Regions from separate parts of the Paenibacillus sp. J22R160 genome, predicted to be linked through region 1. Evidence: predicted binding sites of a transcription regulator. Region 1 holds the regulator's gene; each other region holds the start of a gene.
The links. Region 1 encodes LexA, which represses DNA repair genes until DNA is damaged. Its sites were predicted from a motif close to CGAACATATGTTCG; they were not measured.
Positions count from the first base shown of each region.

Region 2: the regulator LexA is predicted to act here: its motif matches at 1,987-2,000, upstream of AC58UW_RS32940 (YolD-like family protein).
Region 3: the regulator LexA is predicted to act here: its motif matches at 2,281-2,294, upstream of recA (recombinase RecA).
Region 4: the regulator LexA is predicted to act here: its motif matches at 2,029-2,042, upstream of AC58UW_RS05175 (YhjD family protein).

Region 1 is NZ_JCAUAU010000004.1:231,811-236,122, forward strand. It holds gene AC58UW_RS11750 (1,2-dihydroxy-3-keto-5-methylthiopentene dioxygenase) at 1-221, shown strand, start outside; gene AC58UW_RS11755 (HAD family hydrolase) at 297-1,088, opposite strand; gene AC58UW_RS11760 (DUF896 domain-containing protein) at 1,132-1,314, opposite strand; gene AC58UW_RS11765 (LysM peptidoglycan-binding domain-containing protein) at 1,455-1,847, opposite strand; gene lexA (transcriptional repressor LexA) at 1,995-2,612, shown strand; gene AC58UW_RS11775 (aminopeptidase) at 3,103-4,312, opposite strand, start outside.
Region 2 is NZ_JCAUAU010000039.1:4,018-8,329, forward strand. It holds gene AC58UW_RS32925 (sigma-70 RNA polymerase sigma factor region 4 domain-containing protein) at 1-546, shown strand, start outside; gene AC58UW_RS32930 (recombinase family protein) at 928-1,482, shown strand; gene AC58UW_RS32935 (hypothetical protein) at 1,620-1,832, opposite strand; gene AC58UW_RS32940 (YolD-like family protein) at 2,023-2,364, shown strand; gene AC58UW_RS32945 (hypothetical protein) at 2,458-3,171, opposite strand; gene AC58UW_RS32950 (hypothetical protein) at 3,334-3,540, opposite strand; gene AC58UW_RS32955 (hypothetical protein) at 3,666-3,911, opposite strand; gene AC58UW_RS32960 (hypothetical protein) at 3,971-4,312, opposite strand, start outside.
Region 3 is NZ_JCAUAU010000002.1:497,897-502,208, forward strand. It holds gene rimO (30S ribosomal protein S12 methylthiotransferase RimO) at 1-316, shown strand, start outside; gene pgsA (CDP-diacylglycerol--glycerol-3-phosphate 3-phosphatidyltransferase) at 313-900, shown strand; gene AC58UW_RS05885 (competence/damage-inducible protein A) at 942-2,192, shown strand; gene recA (recombinase RecA) at 2,364-3,407, shown strand; gene AC58UW_RS05895 (regulatory protein RecX) at 3,486-4,175, shown strand.
Region 4 is NZ_JCAUAU010000002.1:362,037-366,348, reverse strand. It holds gene AC58UW_RS05185 (YhjD family protein) at 1-377, opposite strand, end outside; gene AC58UW_RS05180 (DNA polymerase IV) at 374-1,642, opposite strand; gene AC58UW_RS05175 (YhjD family protein) at 1,639-2,010, opposite strand; gene AC58UW_RS05170 (stage VI sporulation protein F) at 2,158-2,445, opposite strand; gene AC58UW_RS05165 (DUF1294 domain-containing protein) at 2,505-2,771, opposite strand; gene AC58UW_RS05160 (alpha-L-fucosidase) at 2,860-4,173, opposite strand.

The DNA of each region.
Region 1 (4,312 bases):
GCGCAATCGTTTCTGGTAAAGGTATCTTCATCATCAAATCCGAAGAAATCGGCTATTTCGATGTAGAACTTGAGCCAGGGGATGTCATCTCGGTTCCTGAGAACACGAACCACTTCTTTACATTGATGGATAATCGCCAAATCGTTGCCGTTCGTCTTTTCATTGAAAAAGATGGATGGGTTGCTTACAACGTGGAAGATCCAGCTTTCAACAAAGCTTAAATCCTTATCTAGACAAAAGCCCAACAGTGCTGGACTCCTCGTCCGAACAGCCGTTGGGCTTTTTGTTATGCGGCATTAAGCATTAGCGATAATCGGTAAAACTTCCTCTAAGCGCGATACCACATTAGCAGGAACAATCTCATCTCCACTTTGCAGTCCATGATGATTGATCCAAATATTGCGCATGCCTACACGTCCCGAACCAAGGATATCCGTCGTCAATTTATCACCGATCATGATTCCTTCTTCCGCATGAATCCCCAGAAGTTCAAGTGCATGGTGAAAAATTGAAACATCCGGTTTCCCTACTCCAAATTCCCCTGAAATGACAATATGATCGAAATAGGACGTAATAGCTGGTACGCCAGCTAATTTTTCTTTTTGAAGATCAGGCGATCCGTTTGTTAGTAGTAGCAACTTGTAGTTACCCTTCAAAGCATCCAGTACACGGAACGTTTCTTCATAAACGTAAGGACGCTTGCGGCGTTCAGCAGGAAAAAGCTCGCCGAGCTTGTACCCAAGTGCTGAATCTTCTACGCCTAACGCGCGAAGCCCGCGGGTCCACGATTCCGTACGATAGCCTGGCGCTAATTTTTCAAGTTTGCGAAAATTTTCATTTTCACCTTGCGTGAAATTAGCCCATAGTCCTTCAAACGGATTAATACCAATTATTTTGGTGAATGAAAAAGTTTCATAAGACTCATATAAAGCACGGGCTTCTTTACGAACAGCAGCCTCCAGCTCTTCTGGATTCACAGCCGCGTGTTTGGCTGCTTCAGCGCAAGTTGCTTCAAAAGCTTCTTGTACACTACGGTCATCCCATAGGAGCGTATCGTCTAAATCAAAAAGTACAGCCTTCAACGTCATCATTCATTTCCCCTTTGAATGTTGTTTCTATGTGAAAAAGCAACTACTCTTCGTCCGTGAACTTGATGGAATCAAGTTGGACTTTAAGATTGCCTCGGAAAGCCTCAATATATTTTTTTCTCAGTTCGTTACGTTCATCGATTTCCGCTTCCGTTAATCCAACGGTTTTCGCTTTACGAGCAAGCTCATTTATGCGCTCAATGTTTTTATCCATACTGTCACTCATAATGATCCTCCAGTTCAAAAATTCAATATGAGTATTACTTTGCCATCCCTCTAATGGAATGTCAAGAAAACATCAAAAGAGGCTTAGGAACAATACCTAGCCTCTCACCGTCTATTTCCATTTCATTAGGGAAGCAATTGTCAAGGGAGCAATAAAACCTGTCCTTCTTTCAAAGAGCTCGTAGTTAGATGATTCTTCGTCTTAATTTTATCTATATAGGAACGAATGTTCTCTCCACTCTTCTTATGAGTAGTTGCAATGTCCCACAGCGTATCGCCCTCTTGAATGACGACTTGCTCTGGAACAACAGTCTTCGTCTCCGAGTGATTTGACAAGCTGCTCGTCGGCGAAGATGCTGACGCATAAGCTTGTACCATGGCACCGAAAAAGAACACAGTCCCCAGAATGAGAGCAATGAAAAGAAACCGAATGATAGTTTTCGTATTGCGTGATTTGGTTGCGATCCCTTTGGACGCGGTAGTTGATCTATGAGGTGTGCGTGAATTGTTAGTGTGTGAGTAGGCCATATACATGAATAATCATCCCCCAAACATTTGTTCTGTTATTAGAATAACACGAACACATGTTTGAGTCAACGATTTATTCGAACTTATGTTTGTACGAACTCGGGTTCTATGTTATACTTTGGGTAATGATTCCCAGTATTGGAGTGATAACTATTGAGTAAGATTTCACAGCGTCAACAAGCTATTTTAGAATACATTAAGAACGAAGTGAAAGATAAGGGCTACCCGCCTTCCGTACGCGAAATCGGTGAGGCTGTCGGACTAGCCTCCAGTTCAACCGTTCACGGGCATTTGGAGCGTCTTGAGAAGAAAGGGTTAATTCGTCGAGATCCAACAAAACCTCGTGCCATCGAGATCCTTGGCTTAGACGGTGCTGAAACTCATTTCGCTGTTTCCGTTGCACGCGTTCCGCTCGTAGGTAAAGTTACCGCTGGGGTGCCGATTACGGCGACAGAGAACATCGAAGACTACTTCCCTCTTCCTGTCAGCATGGTTGGGGATAACAACGTGTTCATGCTTAGCGTCATGGGTGACAGTATGATCGAAGCCGGCATACATAACGGCGATTATGTCATCGTCAAGCAGCAACAAACAGCGAACAACGGAGACATCGTTGTCGCGATGACAGAAGACGATGAAGCTACGGTCAAACGTTTTTACAAAGAGAAAGACCATATCCGTCTTCAACCGGAAAACTCCGCTTTGAAGCCGATCCTATTGAAGAATGTTACGATTCTTGGCCGTGTCATCGGATTATTCCGTGACATGTAAGACGAATAAGGACCGTCAGGTGAATCATCCTGATGGTCCTTATTCGTTTGTATCTGTGTTCTCCCGCGAATCCATTTTTCCTACGAGGAACTTGAGAACCTAGAGAGAACTGCGATATCTCTTTGATACATTCTATTGAAATCTCGTACTACTTCTTAATAAATTAATAAAAACCTAGCAGGACTCCAGCTAAGGGGTCACTAAAGGGAACTGGCGTACTCTATTTCATGAAAAACGAGCAATTTTCTCCCTAAGCGGAACTACAGGCCCTTATTTATCCTCAATACCTCGCTTTTCCGATGAAATCCACAAAATAGCGAACTGTAGTTCCCCTCGCTAGTGAATAATATGCTTTTGCAGGCTAATAACGGACCAGAGTTCCCTAGAATCCCCCAAACATGTAAATTCTTAAAGTTAAGACAAACAAAGAACCGAAGGACAAATCGTCCCTCGGTTCTTTGTACTAGTCAAAGCTTTGCTCAAGCTGACACTAAAACGCAAGCGCCCAATTACCTTCACGGAAAATAGGCTCCAAACTGCCATCCTGAAGCACACCGTCAATTTCAAGATCGGCCGTCCCTATCATGAAATCCACGTGGATCAAACTTGTGTTCCCGCCTCGTGCTTTCAGTTCTTCATTGGATAAAGAAGCTCCATCCTTGATATTTATCGGATAACAGCTGCCTAAAGCAAGGTGACAGGAAGCATTCTCATCAATGCCTGTATTGTAAAAAATTCGATTAACATTGGATATCGGCGAATCATAGGGAACAAGCGCGACTTCGCCCAGATAGCGAGCACCCTCGTCCATCTCCAATAACCTTGTCAAATGCTCATAGCCAACTTCTGCCTTATAATCAACGACCTTTCCTTCTTCGAACCTGAACGAAAACTTATCAACCAATGCTCCGTTAACATTTAGCGGCTTCGTACTTGATACCGTCCCATTAACGCCTGTCCGTTTGGGCATCGTAAATACTTCTTCCGTCGGCATATTCGCAACAAAGCGAATTCCGCTTGCGTTCGCTTTATCACCGCCCAGCCAAATATGGCCATCTGGCAGCTCTACGCGCAAATCAGTCCCCGCAGCCCGATATTGCAGCGCTGCATATTGCTTCTCGTTCAGCACCTTACGAACGCGTTTCAATTGCTCAATATGTGCGCGCCATGAGCTAACTGGATCATTTTCGTAAACGCGATTGAACCGGAAAATAGCGTCCCACATCGCGTCCATCCGCTCTTCTTCAGGAATATCTGCGTAAACTTTGGATGCCCAAGCCGCAGTCGGAGCTTTAATCAAGCACCAGCTGAACGTGCTCGTTCTCACATAATTTTGATACTTTGAACGTGCTGTTGCCATCGCTTTGGAAGCTCTGGAAATCACACTGGCGTCAATACCGGCGTACAAGTCAGGATCTGGCACTTTAATATTCAGTAGTGCGCCGCCATTCTCAACAAAACGCTCAAGCATATCTGTGTACCACACTGGGTAGTAGTCGAGTGCATCGTCATGAGCCGTTTCTAACCGGGCACGAGTCAGGAAATCATCCTGCCAGTTGACCTGAACAAAGTTCGCTCCTGCTTCGTAGGCTTTCTTAACAATTAGACGCGTCAAGTCCAAGCATTCAATCGGTGACTCGATCATGAGGTCTTGACCTTTGGTCAAATTAACGCCAATTTTAACGACCAATTCGGCATAT
Region 2 (4,312 bases), on a different contig from region 1:
CTTCGGCCGTCTGAAGTTTTGAACGATCAACTGCCTAAGCTATCAGGTGAAATTCATAGCCTTATTTGTTCGGAAGCTAAGAAGTGGGGGCGTATTACAAGAAATAATAGACTTGGGGCTGCTGATTTCCTTTCGTTGTTCCTAACAGTTGCATGGAACATCATTCGCACTTACACATGGGATAAAGCCTATTATTTGTATGAAACGATCGAACAAGCATTTAAGAAACGTGCAGTAAGTCTTATACGGAAATTCACCAAAACGGATAAGCGAAAATCTCTGCATGAAGCGTTTTCCCTTGCAGACGGATTTGAAGAAATCTACCCTGATCCGACTGTTAATGTGGCACAGACCGTTGAAGATTCCATTCTGGAAGAACGAATTTTCACCGATCCAACGATGACAGAATCAGATCGTGCAGTGTTGGCTGCTGCCTATGGTGGGTATTCCAGGCGTGAAACTGCCCGACGGATCGGTAAAGATAGGGAAACCGTTTCTAGGACGTTGGTGAAGTTACGCGGAAAGATACGGGAAGTTACTGCCTAGAAAACACAGCCACCACGATTGATTACGAATGATCTGTGTAGCTTCACTTTGATACGTGTAGCCTTGCTGGGCCTAGCTTTGGGGCAGGTTTATACGGTGTCTTCTCGGGGCTCACGGTTCATTTCAGACCCGTTCCCATTGCCGAATATGTCCGATCTGGAAAAACCACGCAATTCCTGCATATGACCGTCAAATCCTTGCTGTTCCTAGCTTCGTGGCTGCTATTAACCGCTATTCACACTGGGTTAATCGGCAATATCGGTCATCGATGCCCCTTTGGTATCACAACTTAAAAGTATTGACACCAGTCCGTCAGCAACGTAGAATAGGGCTATCAAACGGTGTCATAACTTAGTGTCATAATAAAAGGGGAAATTACATATGATCTACGGCTATGCGAGGGTATCTACGGTAGGGCAGGATCTAGAAGCACAGATAGGACAGTTAGAAGCTAATGGGGCACAGAAGATCTATTCAGAGAAGTTCACCGGCACAAAGAAGGATCGCCCTGAATTCACACGCCTGCTAGCCGAGCTGAAGACAGGTGATACGCTGATCATTACTAAGCTGGACAGATTCGCACGGTCAACCGTAGATGCCATCACAACGGTAAAGGAACTATTCAGCCGGGGTGTACGCATTCACGTATTGAACATGGGCGTGATTGAAGACACTGTGGCCGGTAGATTGATTCTGACCATCTTCTCCGGCTTTGCCGAATTTGAAAGGGATCTGATTGTAGAACGCACACAGGAAGGTAAAGCGATCGCGAAGCTGAAGGAAGGCTTCACTGAGGGAAGACCCAAGTCTTACACGTTGAAGCAACTTGATCATGCTGTAGGGCTACTAGCTGACAATTCCTATAACCAGGTATCAGCCATGACCGGTATAAGCAAGTCCACCCTGATACGTGAAGTTAATAAACGAAAGGCCTGACGGTGTGATCCCGTTGGGCTTCTTCTGTTAAGGCCCCAGGGTGGGGAGCACCCGGCCTTCATCCAGCGACAAGTGCCCCGAAAAAATTTGTAATATCCAGAAAATCCAAGTGGTTCAGCGTTGATCATTCCCCGTTATTATTGGCCTTTCTTATCAACTGATTTGTCTTGTGAAGGGTCTTTGTAAATCGCCGTGAAGAATCTTCTAAAAGCATTATTTAGCCACTTACCAATTTTAGTGAATCCAAACCCATAACCGATTACCCCACCTATTGCACCAACGATTGCGCGACCAAGAATGCTGTAAAGTCCGTCTTGAGGAAGCCATTCTACATACTGATAGATAATCATGCTGGCGCCAAAACAGATAATCTCCAAGGCTAACACGTCCCTTCACGTCGCAATACTAATACAACTGGTAATATTAAACATATGCTGGCATTATCCTGCAAGCACTGTGAGGTGATCAGCCGTTGCTATTGCCTAACTTCCGAAGTATCATATAGGAACATACGTTTGACTACTAGGAGATGATTTCCAAATGTCACAAAAGCTAACCAACAACGGTCTGTGGGATTCCAGCCGGTTTATTGGACCCGAACTGAAAGCAGCTGTACTACAACATCACCGCGAGCTTAGAAGACGTACAAAGCCTGTCCTAGACGCTGACGCACTTATGGATATATCAATGGCAGTAAGCGATTCCCTGTCCCTTCAGAAGCCTATTACGTTGGTTACGTTTGATCCGTTTGAAGACAGGGTTATCACCGGTGTAGTGGTCAAGGTGGATCAGCTAGATCGGCGGATTAGGCTGAAGGATCTTACGGGGCTGACGTGGATTTACTTCGGGGACATCGTGGCTGCTTCGGTGGGGGACAGCTAAGAACCGCATCAACTAACCGCCCCAGTGTGCAGTACACAGACTTGAAAAGGGCTCCCACGTAGAAGGGGAACCCTGTGAACATCGTTGGCACGTCTAATCTAGCCATTTCGTATAAGCACTATCTGGTGTACCAGGAACTTTATTCTTGTTACTCCGCATAATACACATGCTGCATTCTCCAGCCATGTACGAAGTGTACTTTCCTACTGGGTGCCGGTACCCTTCCCGGTGAAGCCAAGCATGTTGAAGCGAGCCTGCGAGAAATAACGTGGATACACTAGTTGTATCAAGAGCGTTAGGGTTTATTGTCACACTTAACGGAGTTGTTTCTGGATCTGAAGCATTGACCCCTATGATGGTGACACCTTTAGTTGTCAAGGTACTTACTGGTGCTTTCTTATACATAATGTAGGCTTTCGACACCCTTCCAAAACCATTAGCAGCAATCATTGTAGTCAAACCATCGATTTGAACCGATGCCGCTGCTGAGCCATTAGCTAGCCTTTCCGTGAACCAGACAGGGGCTAAGTTGAACCGTGCATACTTATTCACGCAATTTTGATAGTTAGAACGAACAGCACCGTTGTTCAATTGATCATAATGAAGCTTCCAATTTCCCAAAACTAAACCAATCATCTGCTTAATCCGATTCACCTGTGCCGTTGTAAACCGTGTATCCACGTAGAACGTCATCGTGGATGGTAATGCTACAGGCACCGGAGCATTCGGTACCGTTACTTTAATTTCCGTGTACGTTGCCGTTGGTCTGACTTTCTTCGTAGGAACTGCCTTCCTGTTGACACCCACCCTCCACCACACTCCCCAATTAAGCATTGTTTAACTACTGTATGCTTCATTGGCTGATGCGAATTGTGCCATGTCCCACAAGGGAAACAGCAAAAAGCCACCCGGATGCTTTCCGAAGTGGCTTCTTTGTACATGCTTGGTCAATTTGTATAATACATACGACTACTTGCCCGTATCATCAAATTCTATGCCATCCTTACCAATTTTGACCTTCTTAGAAGTTGCGATACGAAAAGCAACCACTGCAGCTATTCCGTAGCCGGCACGTATGGCTAACTTTTTCGCAGCTTCTGACGTTACAATTTCTTTAATGACTTTTCTAGTTCCGTCTGATAAAACAATTTCTTTCACTACGTTTAAAGGTATCATTGCGTATGTACTCCCCCTGTTTACTGGTTAAATATTACATCTTCTTTCGCTATCCCCTGCCAAGAATCCTGTCTAAATCCCACGTAGTTCACATTCGTTCTGGGGTTCACGGCTACTTATGATAATCACCCTTTCGGCGTTTCCGCAGGCACCCCAGGAGAGCTCTTTATGGTTTTCCATCCACCACTAGTACCGGTAGGAGGAATCAAATACTCTGATTTCCCCGTCACCCTATTGATTTTCACTATATAAGACGTATCCCTCCCGATGAAAGTCATACGGTCATATCGATACAATGTTGGATAGACAAGAAGACTGAATATCACAATCAAAACTGTTCCCACGCCAAGAATACCTAAGTAATGCTTCATTCGATTTTAGCTCCCCATAGTTTCTTTAATCCAGCAGATCCCATTAGCCCCGGCTTTCATCAAAATATCTTCTTCCAAAATGGCTTCTTGGCTTCAGCTTCAGCCCGTTCGGCACGTTCATTAGCGGCAGCTGCTTCAGACTTGGCTTCTGCAAGCTGCTTCTGCATTTCCTGCATCATCCGCATCACTTCCGTCATTTGTCCGTCATGTCCGTCCAACCGGTCAGCCGTGATCCGTCCAAGTTCCGTCATTCTTCCGTCCAGTTCGTCCGTCCGTTCCGTCACTTCTTCGATCTGCCCAGCTTGCCGTGCTAGTTCCGCTATTACCTTCGTAGTAACGTCCTTTGTGTCAGCTTCGCTAAAGGCTTTCTGAAGTTCCTGAGCACTTTCTTCAATGGTTAC
Region 3 (4,312 bases), on a different contig from region 1:
AGATGATACACCAGCAGCACGTTTGCCGAATCAAGTGCCTGATGATGTGAAAGAGTATCGTGCGAATGCCATCATGGAAATCCAAAGAGAAATTTCGAATATTCGCGGCGGACGCCGTATCGGTCAAGAAATCGATGTGTTGATTGAACGGTACGATGGTAGAAGTGATGTGTATATTGGGCGTTCTCAATTTGATGCTCCTGAGATCGATGGCGAAGTATTCGTATCGAATGGTAAGCTGACAATCGGTGAGCTCGCCAAAGTTCGCATTACCCACTCTTATGAGTTTGACTTATCTGGGGAGGTAATTGCATGAACCTGGCCAACCGCATCACCGTGGCGAGGATTTTACTAGTTCCGATCATCATGTTTTTTCTGTTGATTAAGGTAAAATTCCCTCATATACGGATTGAGGAATTTAGCATTACGTATAATCAAATTATTGCTGCATTGATTTTCATTATTGCAGCGAGTACAGATAGTTTAGATGGTTATATTGCCAGAAAACGCAATTTAGTAACCAATCTAGGCAAGCTGCTTGATCCCTTAGCGGATAAGCTGCTTGTTACGGCTGTTCTCGTTTCACTAGTGGAAATGGATAAAGTAGATGCTTGGATTGTGGTTGTTATTATCAGTAGAGAATGGGCTGTAACAGGTCTTCGCCAAATTGCTCTGCTCGAGGGCACGGTGATGGCAGCTAGCAAGTGGGGAAAAGCAAAAACGGCAGCTCAGATTACAGCCATCATAGCGCTACTTATCAATAATTTTCCGTTTACGTTTCTGCACATCCCTTTTGATGTAATAGCAAGTTGGGCAGCGGCTATCATTACGGTTTACTCAGGAATCGAGTATTTTGTGAAAAATAAACATGTCATAGACTTTTCAGAAAAGACACAATAGGGCAACCTATTGGTTTTTTTCTATTCTAGGAGGATGCTAGGATGAAAGCAGAAATTGTTGCTGTTGGAACAGAGCTCTTGCTTGGACAAATTGTAAATACGAATGCTCAATTTCTTTCTAGGGAGTGCGCGGCGATTGGCGTGGACATTTATTTCCAGACGGTAGTTGGTGATAATGAGCAGAGATTGTTGGAAAGCTTCAAACTAGCCGCCTCCAGAGCCGACGTCGTCATTTGTACAGGTGGTCTAGGTCCTACGCAGGATGACCTGACAAAAGATGTCCTAGCGGCGTATGTAGGCCGTCAGTTGATCATTCATGAGCCGTCGATGAGTGCGATCACACAAATGTTTCAAACACGCGGGATACATATGGTAGAAAGCAACAGGCGTCAAGCGTTGATGCTCGATGGAAGCGATCCATTACATAACGAAACAGGACTAGCAGTAGGCGTTGCATTCACGTTTGAAGGGACTCATTTCATTCTTCTGCCTGGACCGCCGAAAGAAATGAAGCCTATGTTTACCAAACATGCAATTCCTTGGCTGCGCACGATTATGAAAGATGAAGTTCCGCTGTATTCCAAAATGCTCAAATTTGCCGGTATCGGTGAATCTAATTTAGAGCATCAATTAATTGATTTGATTCAAGCTCAAACGGACCCAACCATTGCTCCATATGCCAAAGAAGGCGAAGTAACGATTCGTTTAACGACTCGTGCACATACCGCAGAAGAGGGCGAACGCAAGCTGTTTGCGACTGAGCAAGAAATTAGAAGCCGTTTAGGTCAACATATTTATGCGGAACAAGACGTTCCGATTGAAACGATTGTTTTGAAAATGCTGGATGAACGCAAGATGTCACTTGCTGTGGCTGAGAGCTGTACAGGTGGTTTGCTCAGCGATTTAATAACTTCTATCCCCGGGAGCTCGAACTCCTTTCTAGGGGGAATCATCTGCTATTCCAATGTGCTAAAACACAAACTTCTCGGTGTTCCTATGGAGATACTGGAAGGCGAAGGTGCTCCGGGTGCTGTTAGCAGCGAGACAGCGGTTATTTTAGCGGAAAACTTGCTTACGACAACTGGTAGTGACTTTGGCATTTCCGTTACTGGCGTAGCCGGTCCTGGCTCGTCTGAAGGTAAGCCTGTTGGACTTGTTTATATAGGTTTTGCGCAAAAGAACGCGGAAACTCAAGTGATTACGCTGCAGCTTTCCGGTAATCGGGAATCAATTAAGCACAGGTCGGCGAAGAGCGCACTCTACCACCTTTGGAAACAGTTGAAAGAAAGCTAGACTTCGCATATAATGTAAGAAGTGTTAACGGAAGAACCGTAACAAAGCGATAACTTTGTTGCGGTTTTTTGTTTGTTCGCGAAAAAGTCGAATGTATGTTCGAAAAAGTACTTGGCAAACACCCCGAAACAAGTTATCATATACCTATAATGATAGAAGGAAGTGAGTGTTTTGACAGACCGTCGCGCCGCACTTGATAATGCATTACGACAAATTGAAAAACAATTCGGAAAAGGCTCCATCATGAAGCTTGGAGAATCAACGCATATGCAAGTTGAAACGATTTCAAGCGGAGCGTTAGCCCTTGATATCGCTCTTGGAATAGGTGGATTCCCACGCGGAAGAATTATTGAAGTATACGGACCTGAATCCTCAGGTAAAACAACAGTAGCTCTACATGCTATCGCTGAAGTCCAAAAGTTCGGCGGACAAGCTGCATTTATCGATGCAGAGCACGCCTTGGATCCTTCTTATGCAAGTAAGCTCGGCATTAACATAGATGAGCTGCTGCTTTCTCAACCAGATACTGGTGAGCAAGCTCTAGAGATCGCAGAAGCGCTTGTAAGAAGCGGCGCGGTAGATATTATCGTTATCGACTCTGTAGCAGCACTAGTACCTAAAGCAGAGATCGAAGGCGAGATGGGAGACTCTCACGTGGGTCTGCAAGCACGTTTGATGTCTCAAGCACTTCGTAAGCTTTCAGGTGCGATTAATAAATCCAAGGTTATTGCGATTTTCATCAACCAATTGCGTGAGAAAGTCGGCGTTATGTTTGGAAACCCGGAGACAACTCCTGGTGGTCGTGCACTGAAGTTCTACTCTTCTGTTCGACTGGATGTTCGTCGTATAGAAACAATCAAGCAAGGTAATGACATGGTCGGTAACCGTACGAGAATTAAGGTCGTTAAGAATAAAGTAGCGCCTCCGTTCAAACAGGCGGAAGTGGATATTATGTACGGTGAGGGAATTTCACGCGAAGGTAGTATCATTGATATCGGGACTGAGATGGATATCGTGAATAAAAGCGGAGCATGGTATTCCTATGAAGGCGAGCGCTTAGGCCAAGGTCGTGAGAATGCTAAGCAATTTTTGAAAGATAACAAAGCAATTGCTGAAACGATCGAGCAAAAAATCCGTGAGAACAGCAATTTGATTGTTGCTGTTGGACCCAATGTTGACGAGGAAGACGATGAATTAGAAGCGGCTTTCGAATAAGATTCGAATATATGATACCGTGAAAGCACCTTAAACCTTAGGTTAGGGTGCTTTCGTGCATGAAAGGGGCTCGATAGCTTGGAACAGGAAGAACAACAGACTTCCATCATCACACGAGTAGAGAAACAGAAGCGGGGGAGGCAACGCTATAATATATTTTTAAATGAAGAGTACGCTTTTTCGGTTCACGAAGATATTCTAATTAAGCATCGGATAGCCAAAGGAGAGATCGTTAACCTACAAGAGTTAGAGAAGATCATTCAAGATGAAGAGCAGAATAATGCGTATATGAAGGCTTTGCGCGTTATTGGCCGGCGACCGCATTCATCGAGTGAACTGAAACGAAAGCTTAAAGAATCAGGCTATGAACCATCAATTATCGAATGGGTAATTGAAAAATTAGCTTTGCAAAAATACCTTAATGATGAAGAATTTGCCAAGATGTGGACGGACAGCCGGATCATTTCTCAAAAGAAAGGTCGCAATCTTGTTCGTCAAGAGCTACAGCAAAAAGGCATCGACAAAGAGCTGGTTAAACATGCAATGGAGAACATCAATCCAGAGGATGAAATAGCAGGAGCAATGAAACTTGCTCAAACGAAATGGAAGCAAACCTCAGGGGAACCTATGGACAAGAAAAGAAAGACGGCTGCCTTTCTAATGCGAAGAGGATTCACGGGAGCTGTAGTGAGTAAGGTTTTAGGGCAGTTAAGCAGCGAGTCGAGTGAAGAAGATTATGAGATTATTGAGGATTCCTTCGATTATTAATGTTGTTAATTATTTACTGAAAATAGTTAATATCATTAACGAATACGGGGGTATAAAGTTGGGCATGATGATCTTCTCATGGACTATCGCTTGACAAGCTTCTTCGACAAAAGATAAAATAACAGTGTATATTTTCA
Region 4 (4,312 bases), on a different contig from region 1:
TGCCCGCGGCAAACATAGCGGTAGTGAATGGCCCGGTCATTCTTCTCTTCTTCAAATATTTGAATGCTTCTGTGCATCATTTTCGCTTTGGTTTCACTTACATCAGCTAGAATTTGGGCCGCAAGCGCGTGGGCAGCGCGTGAATAGAGCTGTCTAAGCGTTTCGGCAGACCTTTCGATCTCGACGGCCTTTCTTTTGATCATCCCGTGCATCAAAGGCAGCAGCACGTAATCTCGCATAATGCCAATGTCCTCCGCTGTAGGACGATTCGCCGGAACAGCTTTGTCGCTGCGCAAATTCTGCAGCGCTTCCCGGTGCTGCGGCAGCATCATCCTGCTGGATTCCCATAAACCGTTCTTTTCCAGTTTCTTACTCATTTATAGTGCCCCCCGATTTTGAGCGCTCTGTTCTGTGCTTGACCGGCTGTCGTAAGTGAAGAAGCCCGCACAATCGCTGCATTGCCGAATCGGTCCTTGAGGCTGTCTGTTACTTTCTCAAGCGCCCTCGCCTTGACCTGATCCTCAAAAAGCGTAAGCTGATAAGTATCATCGTCAACGAATTGACTTAGCATCACACCAGCACGGCGGACGGGCATCGTGTCCCAGAACTTGTAGAACAGCTGCTTAACGGCTTGAAAAACGGTTCGTGTATGATTCGTAGGGTCAGGCATCTTCATTTGGCGTGAAAAGCCTGTCGGGGCGTCAAATGGGCTGCACATACAGCTTACGGTAACAATGGACGCCATATATCCCTTGCGCCGGCAATCGCGGCACACCTCCTCAGTAAGCTCGAGCAGGATCGTATCCACCTCAGTAGATTCCGCATAGTCCCTAGGAAGAGTCATCATATGGCCTATAGACTTCGGAGGCGTGTCAAACGTTCCGGGCGTAACCGGACTATCATCCAGCCCATTCGCTGTTCGCCACATCACTTCCGCGTGAATGTCTGATTGCTTGCCGAAGCGCGCACGAAATTTGTCCTTGAGCAGCGGCAGCGGCGTTTTTGCCACATCACCGATCGTATACATGCCCAGTCTGGCGAAATGCGCAGTCATCCGTGAACCGACACCGAACATTTTACTTACAGGCTGCGCCCATAAGTACTCCTCTACGGCGGACGGGCGCAGCGTGAAAATGCCGCTCTCATTCTTTTTAGCCCAAATATCGGTTGCGATCTTCGCCAGTATTTTATTCGAGCTAATTCCTATGCGGACCTTCACGCCCGTTTGCTGCAGCACCTTGCGCTGAATCGCCATCGCAATCGTATCTGGGTCCCCGAAAATAGGCAAGCTTGCCGTAATGTCTAGAAACTGCTCATCAATACTGAAAACCTCTACGAGATCGGTAAATTCTTCGTATATTTTAGTAATCATAAGTGAAACATCAATGTAATGCTGCATGCGCGGGCGCATAACGACCAGTTCCGGGCATTTCTTGAGTGCCTCCCCTAGTCGCTCGGCTGTGGAAACGCCATAGGATTTGGCAATGGGACAAGCTGCTAGAATGATGCCAGAACGCAAAGCAGGGTCTCCGGCGACCGCAACCGGTTTATCCCTGACCCCCGGATGATCCGCCTTCTCTACACTTGCGTAGAAGCTCTGGCAATCCGCTAGGAATATCGTCCGTTCCTTTCCTTTGCTCACCGTAATCCCCCCCGCATATTCATCAGCGTAGTCATCAGTTCTGCTTTAACTAAGCTGCGAAGCATCGTGAAGTGATGGATGTAGCCTCGGACTTTGTACTCGACATTAATACCTAATGCATTCATTTCGGTATGAATCACTTTAATATCTCTTTTCTTCATAACGCTCTTAATGCTTTGCAATTGAGGATAAATGGCGGTCTCCACCTCTCTGAGGTAAAAAAGAATATGATTGTACACAATTTTATCCTTATAAACCTTGAGTTCCTCCATATCCCTTGCCAACATATCGAGTAAAATGGGCAGCAGCGTATATTCCTTAATAATTTGAACATCCTCTTCTGTCTCAATTCTTGCATGAACACTCATATTTTCCACCACCATATGCGAACATATATTCGTGTTACTTATTATATACCGAACACGTATTCGTTATGCAAGTGGTTTTTTCAAAAAGTAAAAAAATACCACCTGACCAGGTCGTTTAGACCCTGCAGGCGGCATTTTTTGTCTGGCTTATCGAAACATGGACCACAGTTTAATTAAGTGAAACGTGTTGGAGGGATCGATATTTTGGGAAAGAATGAACTCCAAAATCTGATTCGCCTGGAAGTTGGTCAGATTCTCCCCGAGAATGCCAGAGACAATCCCGATGAGCTGTGCGACCTTCATACGATTTTGCAAATCAGCCTTCGTAACGCTTTGCAGCAGCATGATGAGGCGTTCCTTAATCACTGGGTTTCTTATTTTGAACTTGACTCGCTCAATCAACGCAGGATCGATGCCGTACAGCTGATAACTCATGTTCGTACCTCCGATGTCCCGTCATGCTTTATACATATGAGGGAACGAACACAAACTTGCTACATATAAATAGCGATCAAAATAACACATATGCAATTTAGCGCAACAAGCAGCGGCATGCCAATAACGAATGAGGTATGCTTCGTCTTATGCCGCCAAACCCGCATGCCAAGCCAACCGCCGATCCCGCCACCAAGTGCAGCAAACATAAACAGCCGCTTCTCCGGGACTCTGCGGCCGCCTTTTTTGGCTTGCCCCTTGTCGTGCCCCATTTCTATGAAGGTAACGATATTCATCAGCAGTAAATATACAAGAAAATAAGTCAAATGATGGCACCCTCGTTTCCAAAATAATAATAGGACTACTATTATCTTAAAATCGAATAGGGGCGTGGTCAAATATTAATTTTAAAAATTAAAGCAGCGTAAGCTCCACAACTGTCGCTCTCTTATCCGGCAGCGGATAGCTGGAGTGCTCCGGTCTACCGAAACTAATGAACGCATCCTCCGGATACTGAGCAGCATTCCAAGGACGGCTTAAGAAGACCTCGGAACCATCCGACAGCAGTCTGGCTTTCTTCACCTTACCAGCCAATCCATTCAAGTTAATGGGACCTACACTTTCTTCGAACAAGTGAGCATACAGCAAATTGCCCTTTTGCGTGTACCTGCCCCACTCCGGCTTCGGCCAATCGGCTTGCCCGCAGCCGTAAATACTGTTCCCATTTTTCTGAACCCAGTCGCCAATCTCTGACAAAATATCCAATGACTCCTTCGGAATCTCGCCAAGCGCATTAGGCCCGACATTCAAGAGCAAATTACCATTTTTGCTGACGCACTCTACCAGTTTTCGAATGACGGTAGTCGGGGATTTATACTGGAAATCCTGAGCTGCATAGCCCCAGTTATTATTCAGCGTGATACAAGCCTCCCATGGAATGGGATTACCCTCGTGATCCGTCACACCTTGCGGTGGAATAATTTGTTCCGGTGAAGCAAAGTCGCCCGAATAGCTGAGTGGATTGTTCGTATAAATACTTCCGCCCTCTTCGCCGCTCGCGTCCAATCGGTTGTCTACAATGACGTGCGGCTGCAGAGACCGAATCATCGCCATAAGCTCTGGTGCTTTCCAGGTCTCCCCCTTCATCTGATCATAGGAGAAATCAAACCACATGATGTCCAGCTTGCCATAATTCGTGAGCAGTTCTTTGACTTGCCCATGCATATAGGCCAAATACCGGTCGAACGTCTCTGGATTTCTAACATAGCTCTCGTGATCCCGCATCGGATGGTGACGATCTCCATAAGCCGGGTAATCCTCATGATACCAGTCGATTAACGAATAATAGAGCCCCACCTTCAAGCCTTCCGCCCGAAATGCCTCAATAAATTCCCGCACTAAATCTCGCCCGGCCTTGGTGTTCGTTGATTTATATTCTGTGAGAGCGCTATCAAATAAGCAAAAACCATCATGATGTTTTGCCGTCAATACCGCATATTTCATACCCGCTTGCTTGGCTGCCCGCGCCCACGCTTTAGGATCATAGCGAACAGGATCGAATTCATCGAAATAGGGTTGATAGGCCTCTACCGAAATGCGCTCCGCATTGCGCACCCATTCTCCCCTAGCTGGAATAGCATACAGTCCCCAGTGAATGAACATACCGAATCGATCCTGCAAAAACCACTGAGTGCGCTCTGTTCGTTCTTGAATAATCGGATTTGTCATTTCCTACACACCTTTCGCTATTAAATGTTATGCGCTCCCATGATCCTCTTTCGAGCGGTGAGCCCACTAAGCCTCTACGTTTATTCTACTAAGACTGCTCAGCAATAGACAGATACGAAACTAACCTCAATTAGGATAG